3 regions of the Streptomyces sp. R-74717 genome follow, and region 2 is predicted to be linked to each of the others. Evidence: predicted binding sites of a transcription regulator. Region 2 holds the regulator's gene; each other region holds the start of a gene.
What was found. The regulator HrcA, encoded in region 2, represses chaperone genes, less so after heat shock. The targets are predictions, from matches to a motif close to TTNGCACTCNGNNNNNCNGAGTGCNAA.
Positions count from the first base shown of each region.

Region 1 (5,554 bases), 2.6 Mb from region 2:
CACTCCGCCCGCCGCCACGAAGCGCTGTGCGCGATGGGTGGCCACCGACGTACGCGTCGCCTGCTCGACGCCGTTCGGTGTGAAGAACATCCGGTACGCGTCCTCGGCACCGAATTTCGCCACCGCCCGCTGCCGCAGCCGCGCCTGCCCCAGCGCCGCTGAAACCAGCGAGGCCGGGTGGGTGCGGCGCAGCCGGGTGGCGGTGGCGAGCTCCTGGGCGGGGTCGTACGACCGCAGCCCGTCCAGGAGCGCCGCGCCCTCGGGGGTGCGCAGGGCCATGAAGGCGGCGAGGGGGTCGGACGGGTCGGGGGCGTCGGACGGGTCGTTCGGGGCGAAGGCGTTCACGCGCCCATTGTGAGCCAGCCGGGTTGACCGGCGGGTCCGGTGGCGGTGTCGGGCCGAGGCGCCCCTCACGTGCTGGCAGGATGCGACGCCATGCAACTTGTACGACAAAAGGAAAAATTAACCATGAAAAGGAGCGGATCGGGCAAGCCTGAACCGGGGGGCGGGCGGGGCTCCGGCAGGCATCGGCCGGCCTGCGCGGCCCTGGCCGCACTCCTGGTCGCCGCGGTCTGCTCCGGCTGCGCCTCCCAGGCCGGCGGCCGGTCCGGCGGCGGTGACGGGCGCCGGGCCCGGCCTGCCGCCGGACCGCCGGGCCTTCCCGGACCGGGGGCGGGCCCCGGACAGCTTGCCGGCCAGGGCGGCGCACCCGCCGGGCTCCGTGAGAACGCGAGGTTCAGCCCGGCCGTACGGGCGGCCCTCGCCAAGAAGTGGGGGCTGGGCAGGCCACCGCTGATCGCACCCCCGCCGCCCGCCGTGAAGCCGCACATCACCACCCGCGAGGGGTTCGAGGTCAACGGCGGCGACGACTCGCTGCCGCCGGTCTTCACCACCGTCCCGACCAAGGACCGGGTCGTCTTCCTGACGATGGACGACGGTGCCGAGAAGGATCCCGAACTGCTGCAGATGATGGACGAGCTGGACATCCCGTACAGCGCGTTCCTCAGCGACTACCTGGTGCGCGACAGCTACGGGTACTTCCTGGAGATGCAGCGGCTGGGTGTCGGCCTCAACAACCACACGCTCAACCACCCCTACCTGCCCGGACTTTCGTACAGCGAGCAGAAGAGCGAGATCTGCGACCAGCAGGCCGTCATCGAGGAGCAGTACGGGCAGCGGCCCACCCTCTTTCGCCCGCCGTACGGCAACTACAACGCGGACACGCTCCGCATCGCGAAGTCCTGCGGCATCAAGGCCGTACCGCTCTGGAACGCGGAGGCGTTCCCGGACCACATGAAGTGGCGCGAGGCGGACCAGGACCTGCACCCCGGCGACATCATCCTCACGCACTTCCAGGGCCGGAAGGGCTGGGGCGGCAGCATGGCCGACATGGTCCGGGCGGTCATGAAGACCATCACGGACAAGGGGTACGCCGTGGCCCGGCTGGAGGACTACGTATGAGAAGGGCGCATCGGCTGCTCGCCGGGCTGCTGACCGCCGGTGCGCTCCTGGCCGCAACCGCCGGGTGCGCACAGTCGGTGGACCCGATCGAACGGCTGGGCCGCAAGGCCGCACAGAAGGTGACCCGCCCGAAGCCGGCCCCCGCGGCGGGCCCGCAGGCGCATCCGCACGGCGATCACGGGGCCCCGGGGTCGCTGGTCGTCATCGCCTGCCCTCAGCCGCCGGAGTCCAGGCACTCGCGGGTGTCGCCACGGCTGAAGCACTGGTGGCCGGACCGGCCGGGACCGTACGGAGGAGCGGAGGCCGGCGCCGGGTGCGAGCGGCGGTAGTCCTCGTGCCCGATCAGTGCCGCCACGACGCACAGCAGGAGCACGGCCAGGACCTGGGCCACACCCGCCCAGGGCCGGTTCGCGCGGATCAGCACCACGGTGAACGGGCAGATCACCGCGGCGATGCCGACGAGGACGAGGACGGGCGCCCAGCCCATCGGCGGCGGCTCCGTCGGCTCCTGGCAGCCGGGGTCCCACCGCGAGAAGGCCGGGCAGTGGGCGGCGGCCGCGCAGATCAGTCCCTCCAGGGCCACCAGCAGCAGGCCCGGCAGCACGTCGAGTCAGCCGTTCACGGGGCGCGAGGAGTCCTGCGCGGCCGAGGGGCGATGCGGGAGCGGGTTCGACGGCTGGTACGGAGGTTCGAGCATGAACCACGGTCGTACGGAACGGTGCGGTCCGTCCCCGCGTTGTCCCTATGTTGTCCGGACCATTGCGTTGTCCGGACTGTCGCATGCGACAGGCGCCCCGTCGCGCCGTGTGCGGGCGGGTCCGCATGACGCCACGACTGGCTGAATTGGCACTCCGCTTGACCGAGTGCTAATCCCGGTCATAGTCTCGGTGCTGGCACTCACCACTGGAGAGTGCCAGCAGTACTGTGCGACTGGCAGGTCCGGCACCCGCGACGACGGATCCACCTGGTCGCCATCCAAAGACTCTTAACCCCGTGAGATCTCCGAAGGGGGAGACCGGATCGTGTCGACCGCCAGCACCAAGGTTGCGATCAAGCCGCTCGAGGACCGCATTGTGGTCCAGCCGCTCGACGCCGAGCAGACCACGGCCTCCGGCCTGGTCATTCCGGACACCGCCAAGGAGAAGCCCCAGGAGGGCGTCGTCCTGGCCGTGGGCCCGGGCCGCTTCGAGAACGGCGAGCGCCTTCCGCTCGACGTCAAGACCGGCGACGTCGTGCTGTACAGCAAGTACGGCGGCACCGAGGTGAAGTACAACGGCGAGGAGTACCTCGTCCTCTCGGCTCGCGACGTGCTCGCGATCATCGAGAAGTAATTCACCCACGTTTGCTTCTGTTCTGCGCCCCTGGCCCCCTGCGAATAACCAGCCGGGCGGTCGGGGGCGCAGTTCGTTTGAGAGGAATGCTCAGCTGCCATGGCGAAGATTCTGAAGTTCGACGAGGACGCCCGTCGCGCCCTTGAGCGCGGCGTCAACAAGCTTGCCGACACGGTCAAGGTGACGATCGGCCCCAAGGGCCGCAACGTCGTCATCGACAAGAAGTTCGGCGCTCCCACCATCACCAACGACGGTGTCACCATCGCGCGCGAGGTCGAGCTCGACGACCCGTACGAGAACCTCGGTGCCCAGCTGGTGAAGGAGGTGGCGACCAAGACCAACGACGTGGCGGGTGACGGTACGACCACCGCCACCGTGCTGGCCCAGGCGCTCGTCCGCGAGGGTCTGCGCAACGTGGCCGCGGGTGCTTCCCCGGCCGCCCTGAAGAAGGGCATCGACGCCGCGGTCAAGGCCGTGTCCGAGGAACTCCTCGCGACCGCCCGCCCGATCGACGACAAGACCGACATCGCCGCCGTGGCCGCGCTCTCCGCGCAGGACCCGCAGGTCGGCGAGCTCATCGCGGACGCGATGGACAAGGTCGGCAAGGACGGTGTCATCACCGTCGAGGAGTCCAACACCTTCGGTCTGGACCTCGACTTCACCGAGGGCATGGCCTTCGACAAGGGCTACCTGTCTCCGTACATGGTGACCGACCAGGAGCGTATGGAGGCCGTCCTCGACGACCCGTACATCCTGATCCACCAGGGCAAGATCGGCGCGATCCAGGAGCTGCTCCCGCTGCTGGAGAAGGTCATCCAGGCCGGTGGCTCCAAGCCGCTGCTGATCATCGCCGAGGACGTCGAGGGCGAGGCGCTGTCGACCCTCGTCGTCAACAAGATCCGTGGCACCTTCAACGCCGTCGCGGTGAAGGCCCCGGGCTTCGGTGACCGCCGCAAGGCCATGCTCGGCGACATCGCCACCCTCACCGGTGCGACCGTCATCGCCGAGGAGGTCGGCCTCAAGCTCGACCAGGCCGGTCTGGACGTGCTGGGCACCGCCCGCCGCGTCACCGTCTCCAAGGACGACACGACGATCGTGGACGGCGGCGGCGAGCCCGGCGACGTCAAGGGCCGGGTCAACCAGATCAAGGCCGAGATCGACGCCACGGACTCCGACTGGGACCGCGAGAAGCTCCAGGAGCGCCTCGCGAAGCTGGCCGGCGGCGTGTGCGTGATCCGTGTCGGTGCCGCCACCGAGGTGGAGCTCAAGGAGAAGAAGCACCGTCTGGAGGACGCCATCTCCGCGACCCGCGCCGCGGTCGAGGAGGGCATCGTCTCCGGTGGTGGCTCCGCTCTGGTCCACGCCGTCAAGGTTCTTGAGGGCAACCTCGGCAAGACCGGCGACGAGGCCACCGGTGTCGCGGTCGTGCGCCGCGCCGCCGTCGAGCCGCTGCGCTGGATCGCCGAGAACGCGGGCCTCGAGGGTTACGTCATCACCTCGAAGGTTGCCGACCTCGACAAGGGCCAGGGCTTCAACGCCGCGACCGGCGAGTACGGCGACCTGGTGAAGGCCGGCGTCATCGACCCGGTCAAGGTCACCCGCTCCGCGCTGGAGAACGCCGCGTCCATCGCGTCGCTGCTGCTCACGACCGAGACGCTCGTCGTCGAGAAGCCGGCCGAGGAAGAGGCCGAGGCCGGTCACGGCGGCCACGGCCACTCGCACTAGCGTGTAGCTCTGCTCAGCCACTGAGGCCCGGTACCCCGACGAGGGGTACCGGGCCTCGGCACGTGCGGCCGAATCGAGCACGCCCGCCCGGTGTTCGAGGGCATCTTTCAGCCCGTCCGGTGATTGAGGACCGGGCGCCGGGGCGGAGCCCGCGTCACGCCGAGCGCGGCAGCGCCCCCGCCCGGACCGGGTCCGCGAAGGGCAGGCCGGCCGCGAACCGCTCCATCTCGTCCAGCGCCTGGTCGGCCATCCGGTGCAGCTCATCGCCCAGCGAACCCGCGACATGCGGAGTGAGCAGCACATTCGGAAGGTCGTACAACGGCGAGTGCGCAGGCGGAAGTTCGGGCTCCGTCACATCCAGCACCGCGTGCAGCCGGCCGGTGGTCAGCTCGTGCAGCAGCGCCTCCTCGTCGATCAGCGATCCCCGCGCCGTGTTGATCAGCGTCGCCCCGGTCGCCATGGCCGACAACTGCGCGGCGCCGATCATGTGGTGCGTCTCCGGGAGCTGCGGCGCGTGCACCGATACGACCGAGCTGCTCGCGCACAGCTCGTCGAGCGAGGTGAGCCGTACACCGAGCCGCGCCGCCTCCGGACCGTCCACGTACGGGTCGTACAGCAGGACGTCCAGGTCGAAGGGGCGCAGCAGCTCGATCACGCGCCGGCCGATGCGGGAGGCGCCGACGATGCCGACCGTACGGCGGTAGTTGCCGGAGCCGTCGAGCTCCGCGAGCCAGTCGTGGTCGGCGCGCAGGGCGCGATAGCGATGCGCGGAGTGCAGGATGCGCTTGCCGGCGAAGAGGATCGCGGCGAGAGTGAACTCGGCGACCGGCAGTGCGTTGGCCCCGGCCGCCGAGGTGACGGCGATCCCGCGCTCCCAGCAGGCGTCCGTGATGTGGTGCTTCACGGAACCGGCCGCGTGCACCACGGCCCGCAGCCGGGGTGCGGTCGCCAGCACCTCGGCGGTGAGCGGCGTCGCACCCCAGCAGGTGAACAGCACCTCGGCATCGGCGAGCGCGGCGGCCACCTCGGGCGTCGGG
Region 1 covers NZ_CP102361.1:4,122,196-4,127,749, reverse strand. The annotation lists gene NRF20_RS18535 (THUMP-like domain-containing protein) at 1-279, opposite strand, end outside; gene NRF20_RS18530 (polysaccharide deacetylase family protein) at 436-1,461, shown strand; gene NRF20_RS18525 (DUF6234 family protein) at 1,676-2,065, opposite strand; gene groES (co-chaperone GroES) at 2,484-2,792, shown strand; gene groL (chaperonin GroEL) at 2,892-4,517, shown strand; gene NRF20_RS18510 (hydroxyacid dehydrogenase) at 4,672-5,554, opposite strand, start outside.
Region 1: a site for HrcA is predicted at 2,305-2,331, ahead of groES (co-chaperone GroES). Genes of this name have one in related genera too.

Region 2 (5,554 bases):
GCTGGCCGCGGCGGGACGGGCGGTGGAGGACGGGCTGCTGGAGCGGGTGCCGTATGGAGAGGGACGGGCGGTGCTTACGTTGCGGGGGCGGTTGCTGGCGGATGCGGTGGTGCGGGATCTGGTGGACTGAGGGGGCAGGCGCGGCGCCGGGCGGGGTGCGGGTGCGCCTGCGGCGGGCCTGTTCCTCCGCCCGCTCCTTCCCGCAACCGGGGCTCCGCCCCCGGACCCTCCACTCCTCGAACGCCGGAGGGGCTGGGGAGGTCCGGCGGAGGGGCTACTGAGGCGGCGCCGTCACGAAGTCGATCAGGTGCTCCACGGAGCCCAGCAGCGCCGGTTCCAGATCCCGGTACGAGCGCACCGTGGACAGGATTCGCTGCCAGGCCGCGCCCGTGTTCTCCGGCCAGCCCAGCGCGCGGCACACGCCCGTCTTCCAGTCCTGGCCGCGCGGGACCACCGGCCAGGCGGCGATGCCCGCGGACGACGGCTTCACCGCCTCCCACACGTCGATGTAGGGGTGGCCGACCACCAGCACGTTCGCGTCCGAGACCTGGGAGGCGATCCGGGACTCCTTGGAGCCCGGGACCAGGTGGTCGACCAGGACGCCCAGCCTGGCGTCCGGGCCGGGGGAGAACTCGCGCACGATGGCCGGCAGGTCGTCGATGCCCTCGAGGTATTCGACGACCACGCCCTCGATCCGCAGGTCGTCGCCCCAGACCCGCTCGACCAGCTCCGCGTCGTGGCGGCCCTCCACATAGATCCGGCCCGCCCGCGCGACCCGGGCGCGCGCCCCGGGGACTGCGACCGAACCCGATGCCGTACGCGTGGGGCGTACGGGACCGGCCGCCGACGGGCGCACGAGCGTGACCACCCGGCCCTCCAGCAGGAAGCCGCGCGGCTCCATCGGGAAAACCCGGTGCTTGCCGAAGCGGTCCTCCAGGGTCACCGTGGGACCCTGGGCCGTCTTCTCGCAGCGGATCACCGCACCGCAGAATCCCGTGGAGACCTCCTCCACGACCAGATCGGGATCGGCGGGGACCTCGGGAGCGGGGGCGGACTTCTTCCACGGCGGGGTCAGGTCCGGCTGATAGCTGCGCATCGGATGACGATAAGACGACAACACGTCACGACACGCCGAAGAGGACGGCCAGTCGGTCACGCTGGTCCCTGACGAACGCCGCGTCCACCGCCGCTCCGTGCCCCGGAACGTACACCGCCTCCTCGCCGCCCAGCGCCAGCAGCCGGTCCAGCGCGGCCGGCCAGCGGGACGGGACGGCGTCCCGTCCCGCCTGCGGTTCGCCGGACTCCTCGACCAGGTCGCCGCAGAGCACCACCGCGGGGGAGCCGGGGACGAGCACCGCCAGATCGTGGCTGCTGTGGGCGGGGCCCACATTCGCCAGCAGCACCTGACGGCCGCCGCCCAGATCGAGCGTCCACTCGCCGCGCACTTCATGATGCGGCGCCACCAGCGCAGCGGCGGCCTCGGCCGCATCGCTTTCGGACACTCCGTGGCGCACCGCCGAGGCGTGCAGATCGTCCGCCCCGAGCTTCATCAGCCCGGCCATGCCGACCGCTCCGTACACCTGGGTGCCGGGAAACGCGGCGGTGCCCAGTACATGATCGAAATGGGGGTGGCTGAGTGCGATATGCGTCACTCTCCGGCCGAGCAGGGCCTGTGCCTGGGCCCGTATTTCCTCACCTTCGCGGAGTGTTGATCCGGTGTCGTAGAGCAGCACTCCAGCCGCTCCGACCACCAGTGCGACTGTCGCATCCCATCCGGGGAGGCGCCGTCGGCCCACTCCGTGACCGAGTCGCTCCCAGCCGAACTCTTCCCAAGAGACGTCCATACCGCGACGCTATCGGCAACGACCTGCGCAGTCTCGCGGTAGCGTGACCGGTCGCCCTTGCTAGGCCCCCACTCGGCCGCCGTACACTGGCCGGGGGATTGCTGGCACTCGTGAGGACAGAGTGCCAGGGGGATTCCTGGGAATGAAGCAGGAACGGCCCGAGAACCACCGAGGAAACACAGCTGGAGGTGTGCGCGATGCTCAGCGAACGCAGACTCGAAGTGCTGCGCGCCATCGTCCAGGACTATGTCGGCACCGAGGAGCCCGTGGGCTCCAAAGCGCTCACAGAGCGGCACAAGCTGGGGGTCTCCCCGGCCACCGTTCGCAACGACATGGCTGTGCTGGAGGACGAGGGTTTCATCGCCCAGCCCCACACCAGCGCGGGTCGCATCCCGACGGACAAGGGCTACCGGCTCTTCGTCGACAAGCTTGCGGGCGTCAAGCCCCTCTCGTCGCCGGAACGTCGTGCCATTCACAATTTCCTCGACGGCGCGGTCGACCTCGACGATGTCGTGGGCCGCACCGTACGGCTGCTCGCGCAGCTGACCCGGCAGGTCGCCATCGTGCAGTACCCCTCGCTGACCCGGTCGACGGTTCGGCATGTGGAGCTGCTGTCACTGGCAGCCGCCCGGCTGATGCTCGTGCTGATCACGGACACCGGCCGGGTCGAGCAGCGCATGATCGACTGCCCCGCTCCGTTCGGTGAGACCTCTCTCGCCGATCTGCGGGCCCGGCTCAACAGCCGGGTCGTCGGACGCCGTTTCGCGGATGTCCCGCAGCTGGTGCAGGATCTGCCGGAATCCTTCGAGAGCGAGGACCGGGGAACCGTGTCCACCGTGCTCTCCACCCTGCTCGAAACCCTCGTCGAGGAGACGGAGGAGCGGCTGATGATCGGCGGCACCTCCAACCTCACCCGCTTCGGGCACGACTTCCCTGTGATGATCCGGCCGGTGCTGGAGGCATTGGAGGAGCAGGTCGTGCTGCTGAAGCTGCTCGGCGAGGCCAAGGACTCGGGCATGACCGTACGGATCGGGCACGAGAACGCCCACGAGGGGCTCAACTCCACGTCCGTCGTCGCGGTCGGCTACGGTTCGGGCGACGAGGCAGTCGCCAAACTCGGCGTGGTCGGACCGACCCGCATGGACTACCCCGGAACGATGGGAGCGGTACGCGCAGTGGCACGTTACGTCGGACAGATCCTGGCGGAGTCGTAAGTGGCCACGGACTACTACGCCGTACTCGGCGTGCGCCGCGACGCATCTCAGGACGAGATCAAGAAGGCATTCCGTCGGCTCGCTCGCGAGCTGCATCCGGATGTGAACCCCGATCCGAAGACCCAGGAGCGGTTCAAGGAGATCAACGCCGCCTACGAGGTGTTGTCGGACCCGCAGAAGAAGCAGGTCTACGACCTCGGCGGCGACCCGCTGTCCGCCTCCGGCGGCGGTGGCGCGGGCGGATTCGGACAGGGTGGCTTCGGCAACTTCTCCGACATCATGGACGCGTTCTTCGGTACGTCGTCGCAGCGCGGACCGCGTTCGCGCACCCGGCGCGGCCAGGACGCGATGATCCGGCTGGAGATCGATCTCGCCGAGGCCGCGTTCGGCACCACCAAGGACATCCAGGTCGACACGGCCGTCGTCTGTACGACCTGCAGCGGCGAGGGCGCCGCACCCGGCACCTCCGCCCAGACCTGTGACATGTGCCGCGGCCGCGGCGAGGTCTCCCAGGTCACCCGGTCCTTCCTGGGGCAGGTCATGACCTCGCGGCCCTGCCCGCAGTGCCAGGGCTTCGGTACGGTCGTGCCGACCCCGTGCCCGGAGTGCGCCGGCGACGGCCGCATCCGTTCGCGGCGCACGCTCACCGTGAAGATCCCCGCCGGTGTCGACAACGGCACCCGCATCCAGCTCGCGGGCGAGGGCGAGGTCGGCCCCGGCGGCGGCCCGGCCGGCGATCTGTACGTGGAGATCCATGAGCTGCCGCACTCGGTGTTCCAGCGCCGCGGCGACGACCTGCACTGCACGGTCACCATCCCCATGACAGCGGGCGCGCTCGGCACCAAGGTGCCGCTGGAGACGCTCGACGGCCTGGAGGAGGTCGACATCCGGCCCGGCACCCAGTCCGGCCAGTCGGTACCGCTGCACGGCCGCGGGATCACGCATCTGCGGGGCGGCGGACGCGGCGATCTGATCGTGCACGTCGAGGTCATGACCCCGATGAAGCTGGACCCGGAGCAGGAGCGACTGCTGCGGGACCTGGCGAAGGTGCGCGGCGAGGAGCGGCCCACCGGCCAGTTCCAGCCCGGGCAGCAGGGGCTGTTCTCCCGGTTGAAGGACGCCTTCAACGGGCGCTGACGGCCCCCGCACACCGTTCCCTGCCGCCGGACGGGCTCGTCTGCCGAGCCCGTCCGGCGTTTGAGGACAAAATGGACCGCAGGCCGCGCACGCCCAGGCATGCCGGACGTGACACGATGCGGTCATGTCATCCGTGTTGACCGATCTCTGCCGGTATCCGGTCGTGCAGGCCCCGATGGCGGGTGGTGCGTCCTGTCCGCAGCTCGTCGCGGCCGTCGCCGAAGCGGGCGGGCTGGGCTTCCTCGCCGCCGGGTACAAGACGGCGGACGGCATGTACAACGAGATCAAACAGCTGCGCGGGCTGACCGGTCGGCCTTTCGGCGTCAATCTCTTCATGCCGCAGCCGGGCCTCGCCGACCCGTGCGCCGTCGAGGTGTACCGGCATCAGCTGGCCGGTGAGGCCGCCTGGTACGAGACCCCGCTCGGCGACCCGGACTCCAGCGGTGGCGACGACGGCTACGAGGCCAAGCTCGCCATCCTTCTGGAGGACCCGGTCCCGGCAGTCTCGTTCGCCTTCGGCTGCCCAACACGCGACACCCTCGACGCGTTCGCCGGCGTCGGCACGTACACCGTCGTGACGGTCACCACGCCCGAGGAGGCCCAGGCCGCCCAGTGGGCAGGGGCCGACGCGGTCTGTGTCCAGGGCATAGAGGCGGGCGGTCACCAGTCCACCCACCGCGACGACCCGCAGACCGACGGCACCGGGATCGGACTGCTCTCCCTGGTGTCCCAGGTCCGTGAGACCGTACAGGTGCCGATCATCGCCGCGGGCGGGCTGATGCGCGGGTCCCAGATCGCCGCGGTGCTCGCCGCGGGCGCGGAGGCGGCGCAGCTCGGCACGGCGTTCCTCGTCTGCCCCGAGTCCGGGGCCAATCTGCTGCACAAGCAGGCACTGACCAACCCGCTGTTCGTACGGACCGCCCTGACCCGGGCGTTCTCCGGCCGCCCGGCCCGCGGTCTGGTCAACCGCTTCATGCGCGAGCACGGCCCGTACGCCCCCGCCGCCTACCCGCAGGTCCACTACCTGACGGCCGGGCTGCGCACGGCGGCGGCAAAGGCCGGGGACGCCCAGGGCATGGCACTGTGGGCGGGGCAGGGGCACCGGATGGCACGCGAGCTGCCCGCCGGCCGGCTGATCGGACTGCTCGCCGAAGAACTGGACGCCGCACGGGCGGCAGTGAGCACAGGGAGTACGCAGTGACCGCACCGGTCTTCGTCGTCGAACAGGTCCCCGATGGGCCCGAGTTCGTCCTGGAAGGACCCGAGGGTCGACATGCCGTATCGGTGAAGCGGCTGCACGCCGGTGAGGACGTCGTGCTGACGGACGGCCGCGGCCGTTGGACGGAAGGCGTCGTCAGG
Region 2 covers NZ_CP102361.1:6,673,165-6,678,718, forward strand. The annotation lists gene hemW (radical SAM family heme chaperone HemW) at 1-130, shown strand, start outside; gene NRF20_RS30555 (DUF3097 domain-containing protein) at 275-1,096, opposite strand; gene NRF20_RS30560 (MBL fold metallo-hydrolase) at 1,122-1,844, opposite strand; gene hrcA (heat-inducible transcriptional repressor HrcA) at 2,042-3,058, shown strand; gene dnaJ (molecular chaperone DnaJ) at 3,059-4,195, shown strand; gene NRF20_RS30575 (nitronate monooxygenase) at 4,320-5,396, shown strand; gene NRF20_RS30580 (16S rRNA (uracil(1498)-N(3))-methyltransferase) at 5,393-5,554, shown strand, end outside.

Region 3 (5,554 bases), 2.1 Mb from region 2:
AGGCCTTCTCCGGCTTGTCGGCGATGACGGCCTCGGTGGTGAGGAACAGCGCGGCGATGGACGCGGCGTTCTGCAGGGCGGAGCGCGTGACCTTCGCCGGGTCGAGAATGCCCTCGGCGATCATGTCGACGTACTCGCCGGTCGCGGCGTTCAGACCGTGGCCGACGGCCAGGTTGCGCACCTTCTCGACGACGACGCCGCCCTCGAGACCACCGTTGACGGCGATCTGCTTGAGCGGGGCCTCCAGCGCCAGCTTGACGGCGTTGGCGCCGGTCGCCTCGTCACCCGAGAGCTCCAGCTTCTCGAAGACGGCCGAGGCCTGGAGCAGAGCCACGCCACCACCGGCGACGATGCCCTCCTCGACGGCGGCCTTGGCGTTGCGCACCGCGTCCTCGATGCGGTGCTTGCGCTCCTTGAGCTCGACCTCGGTCGCGGCACCGGCCTTGATGACGGCCACGCCGCCGGCCAGCTTCGCGAGGCGCTCCTGGAGCTTCTCGCGGTCGTAGTCCGAGTCGGAGTTCTCGATCTCGGCACGGATCTGGTTGACGCGACCCTGAACCTGGTCGCTGTCACCGGCACCGTCGACGATCGTGGTCTCGTCCTTGGTGATGACGACCTTGCGGGCGCGGCCGAGCAGGTCGAGACCGGCGTTCTCCAGCTTGAGGCCGACCTCCTCGGAGATGACGGTGCCACCGGTGAGGATGGCGATGTCGCCGAGCATGGCCTTGCGGCGGTCACCGAAGCCCGGAGCCTTGACGGCGACGGACTTGAAGGTGCCACGGATCTTGTTGACGACCAGGGTCGACAGGGCCTCGCCCTCGACGTCCTCGGCGATGATCAGCAGCGGCTTGCCGGACTGCATGACCTTCTCCAGCAGCGGAAGGAGGTCCTTCACGTTGCTGACCTTGGAGTTGACGATCAGGATGTACGGGTCGTCCAGGGACGACTCCATGCGCTCCATGTCGGTGGCGAAGTACGCCGAGATGTAGCCCTTGTCGAAGCGCATACCCTCGGTGAGCTCCAGCTCCAGACCGAAGGTCTGGGACTCCTCGACGGTGATGACGCCTTCCTTGCCGACCTTGTCCATGGCCTCGGCGATGAGCTCGCCGATCTGGGTGTCGGCGGCGGAGATGGAGGCGGTCGAAGCGATCTGCTCCTTGGTCTCCACGTCCTTGGCCTGCTCCAGGAGGGCGGCGGAGACGGCCTCGACGGCCTTCTCGATGCCCCGCTTGAGAGCCATCGGGTTGGCACCCGCGGCGACGTTGCGAAGGCCCTCGCGGACGAGAGCCTGGGCGAGAACGGTGGCGGTGGTCGTACCGTCGCCGGCGACGTCGTCCGTCTTCTTGGCGACCTCCTTGACCAGCTCCGCACCGATCTTCTCGTACGGGTCCTCCAGCTCGATCTCCTTGGCGATGGAAACACCATCGTTGGTGATCGTGGGGGCGCCCCACTTCTTCTCAAGGACGACGTTGCGACCCTTGGGGCCAAGGGTGACCTTGACGGCGTCGGCGAGCTGGTTCATGCCGCGCTCGAGACCGCGCCGGGCCTCCTCGTCGAACGCGATGATCTTGGCCATGTGAAGTGGTCCTCCCGGACAGGGGTGGATTGCTCCGGACCGAGTGGCGCCCGCGACGGACGGCCTGCGTGACCGGTGGTTCCTTGCCCCACCGGACCTGCGGGCCTCACCGGCCCGGTCCAAGTTCTGTCACTCTCACCTGGAGAGTGCTAACGCCAATGATTAGCACTCGACCCCGGAGAGTGCAAGCGTCCCCCTCGGGATGTGGACAATGACAGCCACTCACGGGTGGCCTCGGACGCGGACGCACGGAGGGCCCGTACCCCAGGGGTACGGGCCCTCCGTGCGTGAGTAGTGTCGTTGGCCGACCGCGTCGAGCTCAGCCGACGGCGAGCTTGACCATGTCCGCCTGCGGCCCCTTCTGGCCCTGCGAGATCTCGAATTCAACTCGCTGACCCTCTTCGAGGGTGCGGTACCCGTCCATCTGGATCGCGCTGTAGTGGACGAAAACATCCGCACCACCGTCGACCGCGATGAAGCCGTACCCCTTCTCCGCGTTGAACCACTTGACGGTGCCCTGAGCCATGCCTAACTCCCCTATTACTGGCCCTTGCACAGGACCGCACTTCGCGGACCCGGGTCAGAACCCACCCCCCGACAGGAGAGGGTGCGTGCGCCGGAACGCGTCGACCGCGGCCGAATGTATCTGCCCAACTGCCCTCTGCAACAGGTCAATTGGACGCGAATTCTGGGCAGCACCGAACGCCCGAATATGAGGAATTCATGAGATTCCAGGGCAAGTCGGGCCGGGCAAAGGCGACTTATGGCGCAAGGAGATCGAACACTTTGGCTGCTTCTTGTCGCGGCCGGGCGCATTCTCATATGCGGGCGGCACGGGCAGCTGGGGGGACTTCCCACACTGTACCGCGCTCAACCATACAGAATTGCCCCCTCCGCTTCTCTCGCAGAGGGGGCAATTCCGATAACGCCGTGAAGTCGGACGGACGGTCAGCAGCCGCCTGCGACTGCCGGGATGATCGAGATGCCCGCACCGTCCGGCGTCGCCGCCTCCAGGCCACCCTCGAAGCGCACGTCGTCGTCGTTGACGTACACGTTCACGAAGCGGCGCAGCTTGCCCTGGTCGTCCAGGACGCGGGCGGCGATGCCCGGGTGGTTCTGCTCCAGGGACTCGATGACCTGGGAGAGGGTCGAGCCCTCGGCCGGGACCTCGGCCTGGCCGCCCGTGTAGGTGCGGAGGATGGTGGGGATGCGGACCTTGACGCTCATGAGGGGTGCCTTTCTTCGGTCTCGGGTGGTCAGCCGGCGGCGAGGCCGGCAGCGCGGAACGCGTCCAGGCTCGGGCGGATCGTCGCGGTCGCCTGCGAGGTGGCGGCCACCGCGTCGAGGGTCTTGAGGCCGTCACCGGTGTTGAGGACGACGGTGGTCAGCGTCGGGTCGAGCAGACCGGCCTCGATGAGCTTCTTCGTCACGCCGACCGTCACCCCGCCCGCCGTCTCCGCGAAGATGCCCTCGGTGCGCGCCAGCAGCTTGATCGCGTCGACGACCTGCTCGTCGTTGACGTCCTCGACCGCACCGCCGGTGCGGCGGGCGATGTCCAGGACGTACGGGCCGTCGGCCGGGTTGCCGATCGCCAGGGACTTGGCGATGGTGTTCGGCTTCTGGGGCCGCACGACGTCGTGACCGGCCTTGAAGGCGGTGGAGACCGGGGAGCAGCCCTCGGCCTGGGCACCGAAGATCTTGTACGGCCTGTCCTCGACGAGACCGAGCTTGATCAGCTCCTGCAGACCCTTGTCGATCTTCGTGAGCTGCGATCCGGATGCGATCGGGATGACGATCTGGTCGGGCAGCTGCCAGCCGAGCTGCTCGCAGATCTCGTACGCCAGGGTTTTGGAGCCCTCGCCGTAGTACGGGCGCAGATTGACGTTGACGAAGCCCCAGCCCTCGCCGAGCGGGTCGCCGATGAGTTCCGAGCAGAAGCGGTTGACGTCGTCGTAGTTGCCCTCGATGCCGACCAGCTCACCGCCGTACACCGCGGCCATGACGACCTTGCCCTGCTCCAGGTCGTGCGGGATGAACACGCAGGAGCGGAAGCCGGCGCGGGCGGCGGCGGCGCCCACCGCACCGGCGAGGTTGCCGGTGGAGGAGCAGGAGAGGGTGGTGAAACCGAAGGCGCGGGCGGCCTCGACGGCGATGGCGACGACGCGGTCCTTGAAGGAGTGCGTCGGGTTGCCGGAGTCGTCCTTGACGTACAGGCCGCCGGTGACGCCCAGCTCGCGGGCGAGGTTGTCGGCCTTGACCAGCTTGGTGAAACCGGGGTTGATGTTGGGCTTGTCGGCGACATCGGCGGGGACCGGCAGCAGCGGCGCGTAACGCCAGATGTTGTTGGGTCCGGCCTCGATGCGCTTCTTCAGCTCGTCGGGGGAGCCGCTCGGCAGGTCGTACGCCACTTCGAGCGGCCCGAAACAGGACGCGCAGGCGAAAATGGGGCCGAGCTCGAAACGCTCGCCGCACTCGCGGCAGGAAAGCGCCGCGGCGGGTCCGAGGTCGACAGCTTCGGCGGAAGAATCGGTGCTTACTGCAACCGTCTGCGTAGCCATGATGGCGAGGCCCTTTCTCCTCATCTTCCTCGCGACGCATTTCGCCACGAGACGGAATTGGCACCTTCCCCACCGTGACCTCGCGGTCGGCAGGAGGGTTGCCGGGACTTCAACGGGCCGTTCCCTCAGTCCCTCTGGATGAGCGCTGTGGCACTGGATCACCGATCCAGGCATTTATTGGCGGACTGACCCCGACATGCGACGGCCATCCGCGTTGTTCAAGACTGTAACCGAAGCACCGGAGAGTTGAGATAGTCGTCCGAACCGCGAGATGGATCACATACAGGGAGTATCGACCGTGCTGGAAGAGGTCGAACGCTGGCTGGCCAGGCGTTCCTGGTCGGCCGCCGACCGCCCGCTGGACCGCATCCTGGCCGCCAAGGCCAGGGACCCGCGCCGCGGGAGCGTGAGCGTCGTACTGCCCGCGCTGAACGAGGAGGCGACGGTCGGCCGGATCGTCGCGACGATCCGGCTCGAGCTGATGGAGAAGGTCCAGCTGGTCGACGAACTCGTGGTGATCGATTCCGGTTCCACGGACGCCACCGCGAAGGTGGCCCGGGAGGCCGGCGCCCGGGTGGTGCACCGGGACGAGATACTCCCCCGGATACCCGCCGTGCCCGGCAAGGGCGAGGTGCTGTGGCGATCGCTCCTGGTGACCGGCGGTGACATCGTCTGCTTCATCGACGCCGATCTGAAGGACTTCTCGGCGGACTTCGTCTCCGGCGTCGTCGGCCCACTGCTGACCGAACCGAACGTGCAGTTCGTGAAGGCGATGTACGACCGACCCTTCGGTGACACCACAGGTCAGGGGGGTCGCGTCACCGAACTGGTGGCCCGTCCGCTGCTCAATCTGCACTGGCCGCAGCTGGCCGGTTTCGTCCAGCCGCTGGGCGGGGAGTACGCCGTACGCCGCTCCCTCCTCGAACGGCTGCCCTTCCCCGTCGGCTACGGAGTGGAACTGGGCCTCCTGGTCGATGCGCTGCACACGGTGGGTCTGGACGCGCTGGCCCAGGTCGACGTAGGGGTGCGCAAACACCGCCACCAGGACGGGCAGGCGCTCGGCCGGATGGCGGCGACGATCTACCGGACCGCTCAGCTCCGGCTGTCCCGGGGGCACTTGGTGCGGCCTTCGCTCACCCAGTTCGAGCGCGGCGAGGACGGCTTCGTACCGCGCACCCATGCGGTGGACACCGAGGAGCGGCCCCCGATGCGCGAGATCGAGGAGTACGTTTCGCGCCGCGCGGCCTGACTTCGCACGTTTGGGCGGTTCGTGATCGGGCTAGATTCCGCAACATGGTCTCCGAGCACGAAGCCCAGTCCGCTGCCCAGGTCCTCGTTGCGTCCAACCGCGGCCCGGTGTCGTACACCCTCGCCACGGACGGATCGCTCGACGCGAAGCGCGGCGGCGGCGGGCTCGTCT
Region 3 covers NZ_CP102361.1:4,523,474-4,529,027, forward strand. The annotation lists gene groL (chaperonin GroEL) at 1-1,576, opposite strand, end outside; gene NRF20_RS20525 (cold-shock protein) at 1,896-2,102, opposite strand; gene NRF20_RS20530 (MoaD/ThiS family protein) at 2,525-2,803, opposite strand; gene thrC (threonine synthase) at 2,833-4,134, opposite strand; SAM riboswitch class I at 4,152-4,279, opposite strand; gene NRF20_RS20540 (glucosyl-3-phosphoglycerate synthase) at 4,433-5,383, shown strand; gene NRF20_RS20545 (trehalose-6-phosphate synthase) at 5,428-5,554, shown strand, end outside.
Region 3: a site for HrcA is predicted at 1,739-1,765, ahead of groL (chaperonin GroEL). Genes of this name have one in related genera too.